2 regions of the Geobacillus sp. PLS 41 genome follow, and region 1 is predicted to be linked to the other one. Evidence: a T-box and tRNA genes for the amino acid it is inferred to sense, from the RefSeq annotation. Region 1 holds a T-box; the other holds one or more tRNA genes.

Region 1 (4,098 bases):
GGCGACTTCATAGGCGACGCCGATCATGCTTAAACAATCGGCGCGGTTGGGCGTCAAGGACAGTTCAAGCACTTCGTCATGCAAGCCGAGCCACTCGATGGCATCGGCGCCGATCGGCGCGTCGCTTGGAAAGACGAAAATGCCGTCCGCGTATTCTTTCGGCACGACTTTCGTTTCGACGCCAAGCTCTTGGAGCGAACAAATCATACCGTTCGATTCTTCCCCGCGCAGCTTCGCCCGTTTGATTTTGAAATTGCCCGGCAGCACCGCCCCGACTTTGGCGACGGCGACTTTTTGCCCTTTGGCGACGTTCGGGGCGCCGCAAATGATTTGCACGGGTTCGTCCTCTCCCAAGTCGACAAGGCATTTCCGCAGTTTATCCGCGTTCGGGTGCGGCTCGCACTCGAGCACATGACCGATGACGACTCCTTTCATTCCCCGGTCAAGCGCTTCGACCCGCTCGACTTCAATGCCGCTTTTCGTAATCCGCTCCGCGAGCTCTTTGGCGGTGATGCCCGTCAAATCGACGTATTCCCCTAGCCAACGGTAAGAAACGAGCATTCCCAACTCCTCCTTTTTCTGTTACACACGCAAAAATTGCCGCAAGAAACGTAGATCGTTTTGATAGAAATGGCGGATGTCATCAATGCCATACTTCAGCATCGCGATCCGCTCCGGCCCCATGCCGAACGCAAAGCCGGTGTACGTTTTCGAATCAAAACCGGCCATCTCAAGCACGTTCGGATGCACCATGCCGGCTCCTAAAATTTCGATCCAACCGGTGCCTTTGCAGACGCCACAGCCCCGCCCTTCGCAGCGGAAGCAGGACACATCGACTTCGACCGATGGTTCCGTGAACGGGAAAAAGCTCGGCCGGAAGCGAATGTCGCGCCCTTCCCCGAACAGCTTGCGGGCAAATTCGCGCAGCGTCCCTTTCAAATCGCTCATCCGGATGTTCCGGTCAACAACCAATCCTTCAATTTGCGTAAACTGGTGCGAATGCGTCGCATCATCGGTGTCGCGGCGATACACTTTGCCCGGGCAAATGATTTTCACTGGGCCGCGCCCGCGGTGCTTTTCCATCGTCCGCGCCTGCATCGGCGACGTATGGGTGCGAAGCAAAATCTCTTCCGTGATGTAAAACGAATCTTGCATATCGCGGGCCGGATGTCCTTTCGGCAAGTTGAGCGCCTCAAAGTTGTAATAGTCGGTCTCCACTTCCGGCCCTTCGGCGACCGTATAGCCCATGCCGATAAACAAGTCTTCAATTTCTTCAATGACACGCGTCAGCGGATGCGGGTTGCCAAGACTCACAGGCCGGCCCGGCAGCGTCACATCAATCGCCTCGGCAGCCAGCTTCCGCTCCACTTCCTCCTGTTCCAGTTTCGCTTGTTTCGCTTCCAGCGCCTGCTGGATCGCCGTTCTCACTTCATTGGCAAGCGCGCCGATTTTCGGGCGCTCTTCCGGCGGCAATGCCCCCATGCCGCGCAGCACTTCGGTGATCGGCCCTTTTTTGCCTAAATAGGCGACGCGCACGTCGTTCAGCGCTTTTAAGTCGCGGGCTTGGCCGATTTGTTCGAGCGCCTGGCGTTTCAGCTCGTACAGCCGTTCTTTCACATCAATCCCTCCTCATTTCAGTTGAACGCCCTCCCACTTACGCTCACGCGTAGAAGCGGGGGGCTTCTCGGTTTAAGATGATAAAAAAAACCCGCCCCGGTAAGGGACGAGTTGTTGCTCGCGGTACCACCCTTGTTAACAGCATAAGCGTGCTGTTCACTTCATTGCGATAACGGCCGAAAGCCGGAACACCTTTACATCCCTCGTCGGGATGGTCCCGGTGTCAACTCAGGAGGTGAACTTCACTTGCGTCGGCCATAAAAACGCTCCCAGTCTATGGCGTTTTCTCCCTGGATGGCGAACAGCAAGCTACTTTTCTCCGTCATCGTTGTTGTCCGTATGGGAAATTGTCGCTATTCATTATACGCAAATGAGTGGGCAAAGGCAAGGTCAGGCCGAAATTTCTTTGCGCAGCTCATCGATTTCCGCTTCCTGTTCAATCGAGCGGATGGCAAGGCGCTCCATAATTTTTTCCTGCCGCACTTGCCCTTCCTTGAGCGCGGCGACATCTTTTTTGACCCCCAACATGTCCTTTTTCATGGCATCCATGTCTTTTTTCATGGCATCCATGTCTTTTTTCATGGCGTCCATGTCTTTTTTCATGGCGTCCACATCACTTTGAAGGCGATCGACTTTGTCTTCGAGTTGTTTCACGCTTCCTTGCAGCTTGACGATATCCATGCGCATTTGTTCGATGTAGGCCCCTTGAACATCAAGACGCTCGAGCACAGCGTTCAATAACGCCCGCAGTTCGCCATCCATCTGTCTCCGCTCCCTTGTCCTATTGATTTTCGATTCTATTTTACCGCACCGCCTGCAAGGAATAAAGCAAAATTCCGGCCGCAACGGCGACGTTCAGCGACTCGGCGCGGCCGTAAATCGGGATGTACACGTTCTCTGTCGTTAGGCGCAGCAGGTCGGGTCGGACGCCGCTTCCTTCATTGCCGACGAGCAAGGCGAACGAAGACGATTGTGGAACGGTGCGGTAATCGACGGCGTTCTCCAAGGCGGTGCCGTACACCGGAATGCCCTGCTCCTTGAAACGCGCGATCCATTGTGCCAGATCGCCTTTGACAACCGGAAGATGAAACAGCGACCCTTGCGTCGCCCGCACCACTTTCGGATTGTACACATCGGCGCACCCTTCGCCAAGGATGACAGCATCGATCCCGGCGGCATCGGCGGTGCGAATCATCGTCCCGAGATTGCCCGGGTCTTGCACGGCGTCAATGAGCAAGGCGGTCTTCACGCCTTCAAGCTCGGTCGACAGCTGTCGGCACACCGCGGCGATGCCTTGCGGCGTCTCCGTGCTGCTGATCGCCCTCATCACCGCTTCGGTCACGATCGTAACCGGGACACCTGTGACGTTCCAGCCGGGCGGGACGGCCGTCCGCTCATCAACGATCAGCTCGACAAGGGGCGCGTTGCTTTTTATGGCCTCTTCGACAAGATGAAACCCTTCAAGCAAAAACAATCCGGTCTCATCGCGCCCTTTTTTGGTCAGCAGCTTTTTCCATTGTTTGACGCGCGCATTTTTCGGCGATTCGATCCGCTTCACCGCTTCGTCCCCCAATGTTTGGCGATAAATTCGTCACGCCCCGAGGCGGCTCGATCTTGCTTGTAATGTTCCGGATTTTTCTTATGATAGTTTTGATGGTACTCTTCCGCCGGATAAAACGTGGTGGCCGGCAAAATTTTCGTCACGATCGGCTTGGAGAAGCGCCCGCTTTCCTCGAGCGCCCGCTTTGACTGCTCGGCAAGCTGGCGCTGTTTTTCGTTATGGTAAAAAATCGCCGTCCGGTATTGCGGCCCGCGGTCGTGAAACTGGCCGCCGTCATCGGTCGGGTCGATTTGGCACCAATACAGCTCCAAGAGCCGCTCATACGGAAAGACGTCCGGGTCGAAGGTGATTTGCACCGCTTCGTAGTGGCCGGTCGTGCCGGTTTTCACTTGCTCGTATGTTGGATTTTCCACATGTCCCCCTGTATAGCCGGAGACGATGCCGTAAATGCCATCGAGCTCCTCAAACGGCGTCACCATGCACCAAAAGCAGCCGCCGGCGAATGTCGCTTTCTCCATTGTGTCGTCACCTCATGCGTCAAGTTTCTTCCTTTGATTATAGCAAAATGTGTGCCGTTGTCATCTTTCACGACCAAAGTCAAGTTCCTTCACAAAGCCAAGCGCGTTCCGTTCCGCACGCCGGCCGCTCATGTCGCCGAGTCAAGCCGTTGTTTCATTTCGTCAAGCAAGCGGTCAAACAGCGGGATATAGTGGGTGCGAATGCGTTCATACATGTCCATGGCAGTTTCTTCATCATACGTATGGGACGTCCGGTTGCGGTCTTCGAGCATGCGAAGCCATGTCTCTCCGTCTTGAATCAACCCTTCCCGAAACGCCTCGCGAATCGTTTTCCTCGGACTCGTCACTTCAGCGTATCCCTGATGCTCCAAATAAAGTTTCATCCATTTCCATGCTAGTTCG
Region 2 (4,098 bases), 200 kb from region 1:
GAAAGACCCCGTGGAGCTTTACTGCAGCCTGATATGGAATTTTGGTATCGCTTGTACAGGATAGGTGGGAGCCTGGGAAGCCGGAGCGCCAGCTTCGGTGGAGGCGACGGTGGGATACCACCCTGGCGGTATTGAAATTCTAACCCGCACCCCTTAGCGGGGTGGGAGACAGTGTCAGGTGGGCAGTTTGACTGGGGCGGTCGCCTCCCAAAAGGTAACGGAGGCGCCCAAAGGTTCCCTCAGAATGGTTGGAAATCATTCGGAGAGTGCAAAGGCACAAGGGAGCTTGACTGCGAGACGGACAGGTCGAGCAGGGACGAAAGTCGGGCTTAGTGATCCGGTGGTTCCGCATGGAAGGGCCATCGCTCAACGGATAAAAGCTACCCCGGGGATAACAGGCTGATCTCCCCCAAGAGTCCACATCGACGGGGAGGTTTGGCACCTCGATGTCGGCTCATCGCATCCTGGGGCTGTAGTCGGTCCCAAGGGTTGGGCTGTTCGCCCATTAAAGCGGTACGCGAGCTGGGTTCAGAACGTCGTGAGACAGTTCGGTCCCTATCCGTCGCGGGCGGAGGAAATTTGAGAGGAGCTGTCCTTAGTACGAGAGGACCGGGATGGACGCACCGCTGGTGTACCAGTTGTCCCGCCAGGGGCACCGCTGGGTAGCTATGTGCGGACGGGATAAGCGCTGAAAGCATCTAAGCGTGAAGCCCCCCTCAAGATGAGATTTCCCACCGCGCAAAGCGGGTAAGATCCCTCGAAGATGACGAGGTCGATAGGTCCGAGGTGGAAGCGTGGCGACACGTGGAGCTGACGGATACTAATCGATCGAGGGCTTAACCTAGCAAGAAAAGTGGAGGCCGCCCGCTTATCGGCGAGGTGCGCTGGAGGGCCTGCGAGGAGGCTCGAACCAAGCGAAGCTTGGTTCTGCGTGGGTGGTGCCACAGGAGCGTATGCAATGTGTCGCCGCCGCAGCAGGACCGAAGCGTCGCGAGCCGATGGCGGCCGGAACTAGACAGCGAAAAGCGCAGGCGAGCGGCTTCTTCCAACGGTTATCTAGTTTTGAAGGAATGAAAAAACTCTTGACAGCTCAGCGCGAATCATTATAATAGTAAATGTCTAAAGAGATGTCATTTCGCAGCAGCTCAGTGACGAGCATTTGCATCATCGGATGAACTGCGAGTTGCCTCGACGCATCCAGCTTCTTTGAATCGGCTGGCAGAGGAAGAGGCAGGACATCTTGTTGGGAGAATTGACCGTCGTTATGATTCCGCAGTAGCTCAGTGGTAGAGCAATCGGCTGTTAACCGATTGGTCGCAGGTTCGAATCCTGCCTGCGGAGCCATCGTGGAGAGCTGTCCGAGTGGTCGAAGGAGCACGATTGGAAATCGTGTAGGCGTGAATAGCGCCTCAAGGGTTCGAATCCCTTGCTCTCCGCCATGATCCATCAGCATGGCCCGTTGGTCAAGTGGTTAAGACACCGCCCTTTCACGGCGGTAACACGGGTTCGAATCCCGTACGGGTCACTTCTTTGTGGAGGATTAGCTCAGCTGGGAGAGCACTTGCCTTACAAGCAAGGGGTCGGCGGTTCGATCCCGTCATCCTCCACCATCTTAATATAAAAGCTGACTTGCTTTCTCATTCATCGCGAGTTGTCCCGACGCATCCAGCATCTTTGAATCAGCTTGTAGAGGAAGAGGCAACGGACAACAACACCAAAAGCATTGTGAACATCAACTTACTTTCTTATCATCGCGGGGTGGAGCAGTCCGGTAGCTCGTCGGGCTCATAACCCGAAGGTCGCAGGTTCAAATCCTGCCCCCGCAACCAAAATTGGTCCCGTAGTGTAGTGGTTAACATGCCTGCCTGTCACGCAGGAGATCGCGGGTTCGAGTCCCGTCGGGACCGCCATTGTTCCAAAAACAAGAAAAATATGGTATGGCTCGGTAGCTCATTCGGCAGAGACGAGCATCCGCTTCATCGAATTCGCTTCGAGTTGCCTCGACGCATCGAGCGTCTTTGAATCAGCTGGTAGAGGAAGAGGCACAGAGCAATTCAACGAGCGAGTTAAAAAAATAATATATGGCTCGGTAGCTCAGTCGGTAGAGCAAAGGACTGAAAATCCTTGTGTCGGCGGTTCGATTCCGTCCCGAGCCACCATGAAACAACTAGAATAGGTTTGCATGCCGACTTAGCTGAATTGGTAGAGACGAGCATCTGCTTCATCGAATTCGCTTCGAGTTGCCTCGACGCATTCCGCTTCTTCGAATCAGTTGGTAGAGGAAGAGGCACAGAGCTCAACAATGAGCCACCTTCTTCATTCATCTTATGCCGACTTAGCTCAATTGGTAGAGCAACTGAATCGTAATCAGTAGGTTGCGGGTTCAAGTCCTGCAGTCGGCACCATTCCTTGGAGGGGTAGCGAAGTGGCTAAACGCGGCGGACTGTAAATCCGCTCCCTTTGGGTTCGGCGGTTCGAATCCGTCCCCCTCCACCATTTTAACAAAGGGGCATAGTTTAATGGTAGAACAGAGGTCTCCAAAACCTCCGGTGTGGGTTCGATTCCTACTGCCCCTGCCATTCCTATCATGATCATGGCGACTATGGCGAAGTGGTTAACGCACCAGATTGTGGCTCTGGCATGCGTGGGTTCGATTCCCACTAGTCGCCCTTCACTTACAACGTTGGGGTATAGCCAAGCGGTAAGGCAACGGACTTTGACTCCGTGATGCGTTGGTTCGAATCCAGCTACCCCAGCCACGGATGCGGAAGTAGTTCAGCGGTAGAACACCACCTTGCCAAGGTGGGGGTCGCGGGTTCGAGTCCCGTCTTCCGCTCTTGATCAAGGCGGCATAGCCAAGTGGTAAGGCAGAGGTCTGCAAAACCTTTATCCCCGGTTCGAATCCGGGTGCCGCCTCCATATCTAATGATAATGAATAAAAAAAGTGTTGACAGTTGAAAGATAATTTGGTAAAATGTTGATTGTCGCGCCGATGTGGCGGAATTGGCAGACGCGCACGACTCAAAATCGTGTGGGGTAGCCCCCCGTGTGGGTTCGACTCCCACCATCGGCATCCTTGGAATTCGATAGCCCACGATCTAAAATCGTGAAACCCTTGATACGACCGCATTTGCGGTCGTTTTTCATTTTCTGGGAGTTCCGAAAAAATTTTGCATGAACTTTGCATTTCTACCATCTAGATCATCCATGATTTCGTCAATCATCATGTTTTTTTAGTACCCATGAGTCAGTCAAGACTTTGTGGAGAACATTTTTTCGGTTCACTACGGGCGTTGTCAATCACTAGTTAGCGAACCATTTTCAGGAATTAATATCGTAAGCGCTTTCGGACTCTCATCCCTTATCTTGAGGCGATGATACGATATTCCATTTTTTTACACCCAACCACCATCCCGGAGCGCCGACAACGCTTGATGGATCGGCGTCCCGGATGACCGCTGCAGACACGGTAGATTCTGACGCACCACATCTGCCCATAACCGTCCGGCCTTCCGTTTGGCCTGTTCGATCCGCTTGGACTTTGTTGAGGCCGAGACGGCCGACTGGGGCTCTTGCTCCTCCCACCGTCCCTTTCTCCACCCGATCCCGTCGATTCGGGCTGCCATCGCCCTCAGAAACGCCCGAAGCCCTTGGTCTTTCCAGCTGCGGCGGGATTTCACCCGATGCGCAAACCGGCTCATCACGCTCTCGGCGTGGCCCATCGGACGCATGCCGGTCGTCTCCACCCCTTGCTCCGACAGCCACTCCCGATAGTCCCGGATGCATCCCGGCATCGACTCGATCCGGCGGATCATGGCAGCCATCTGCTTCTCTTTCGCTTCGTCCTCCAACGTGCCGACCGCGCTGTTCAGCTCCACGAGAAGCCCCTCTTCGTCTTGTTTCGCCAGCTTCTTCCGCACCTCCCGCCAACGCGAATGGCCGGACAGACACTGACGCAACTCCCGCGCCACATGAAATCGATCCAGCTGAAAGCACGCCCGCTTCCCAAAATACTCCCGGCAGGCCGTGATCCACGACGCCGCGTCGCCGTTGATGATCAAAAGGTCCCGGCACGGATCATAGGCATATTCGTTCATC

What was found. The T-box of region 1 lies ahead of pheS (phenylalanine--tRNA ligase subunit alpha). A T-box ahead of a tRNA ligase gene usually reads a tRNA of that ligase, here a tRNA-Phe.
Region 2: it encodes a tRNA-Phe, which carries the amino acid that the T-box ahead of pheS (phenylalanine--tRNA ligase subunit alpha) is inferred to sense. The anticodon was not compared.

What each region holds. Positions count from the first base shown of each region.
Region 1 is NZ_CM151395.1:1,377,278-1,381,375, reverse strand. It holds gene pheT (phenylalanine--tRNA ligase subunit beta) at 1-561, opposite strand, end outside; gene pheS (phenylalanine--tRNA ligase subunit alpha) at 583-1,617, opposite strand; T-box leader at 1,717-1,952, opposite strand; gene ACVX3G_RS06830 (hypothetical protein) at 2,008-2,379, opposite strand; gene ACVX3G_RS06825 (TrmH family RNA methyltransferase) at 2,420-3,175, opposite strand; gene msrA (peptide-methionine (S)-S-oxide reductase MsrA) at 3,172-3,696, opposite strand; partial or broken gene ACVX3G_RS06815 (HI0074 family nucleotidyltransferase substrate-binding subunit) at 3,825-4,098, opposite strand, start outside.
Region 2 is NZ_CM151395.1:1,174,931-1,179,028, forward strand. It holds rRNA gene ACVX3G_RS05815 (23S ribosomal RNA) at 1-844, shown strand, start outside; tRNA gene ACVX3G_RS05820 (tRNA-Asn) at 1,270-1,344, shown strand; tRNA gene ACVX3G_RS05825 (tRNA-Ser) at 1,349-1,439, shown strand; tRNA gene ACVX3G_RS05830 (tRNA-Glu) at 1,454-1,525, shown strand; tRNA gene ACVX3G_RS05835 (tRNA-Val) at 1,535-1,610, shown strand; tRNA gene ACVX3G_RS05840 (tRNA-Met) at 1,753-1,829, shown strand; tRNA gene ACVX3G_RS05845 (tRNA-Asp) at 1,835-1,910, shown strand; tRNA gene ACVX3G_RS05850 (tRNA-Phe) at 2,084-2,159, shown strand; tRNA gene ACVX3G_RS05855 (tRNA-Thr) at 2,330-2,405, shown strand; tRNA gene ACVX3G_RS05860 (tRNA-Tyr) at 2,412-2,496, shown strand; tRNA gene ACVX3G_RS05865 (tRNA-Trp) at 2,506-2,579, shown strand; tRNA gene ACVX3G_RS05870 (tRNA-His) at 2,597-2,669, shown strand; tRNA gene ACVX3G_RS05875 (tRNA-Gln) at 2,685-2,759, shown strand; tRNA gene ACVX3G_RS05880 (tRNA-Gly) at 2,765-2,836, shown strand; tRNA gene ACVX3G_RS05885 (tRNA-Cys) at 2,846-2,919, shown strand; tRNA gene ACVX3G_RS05890 (tRNA-Leu) at 2,989-3,073, shown strand; gene ACVX3G_RS05895 (ISLre2 family transposase) at 3,396-4,098, opposite strand, start outside.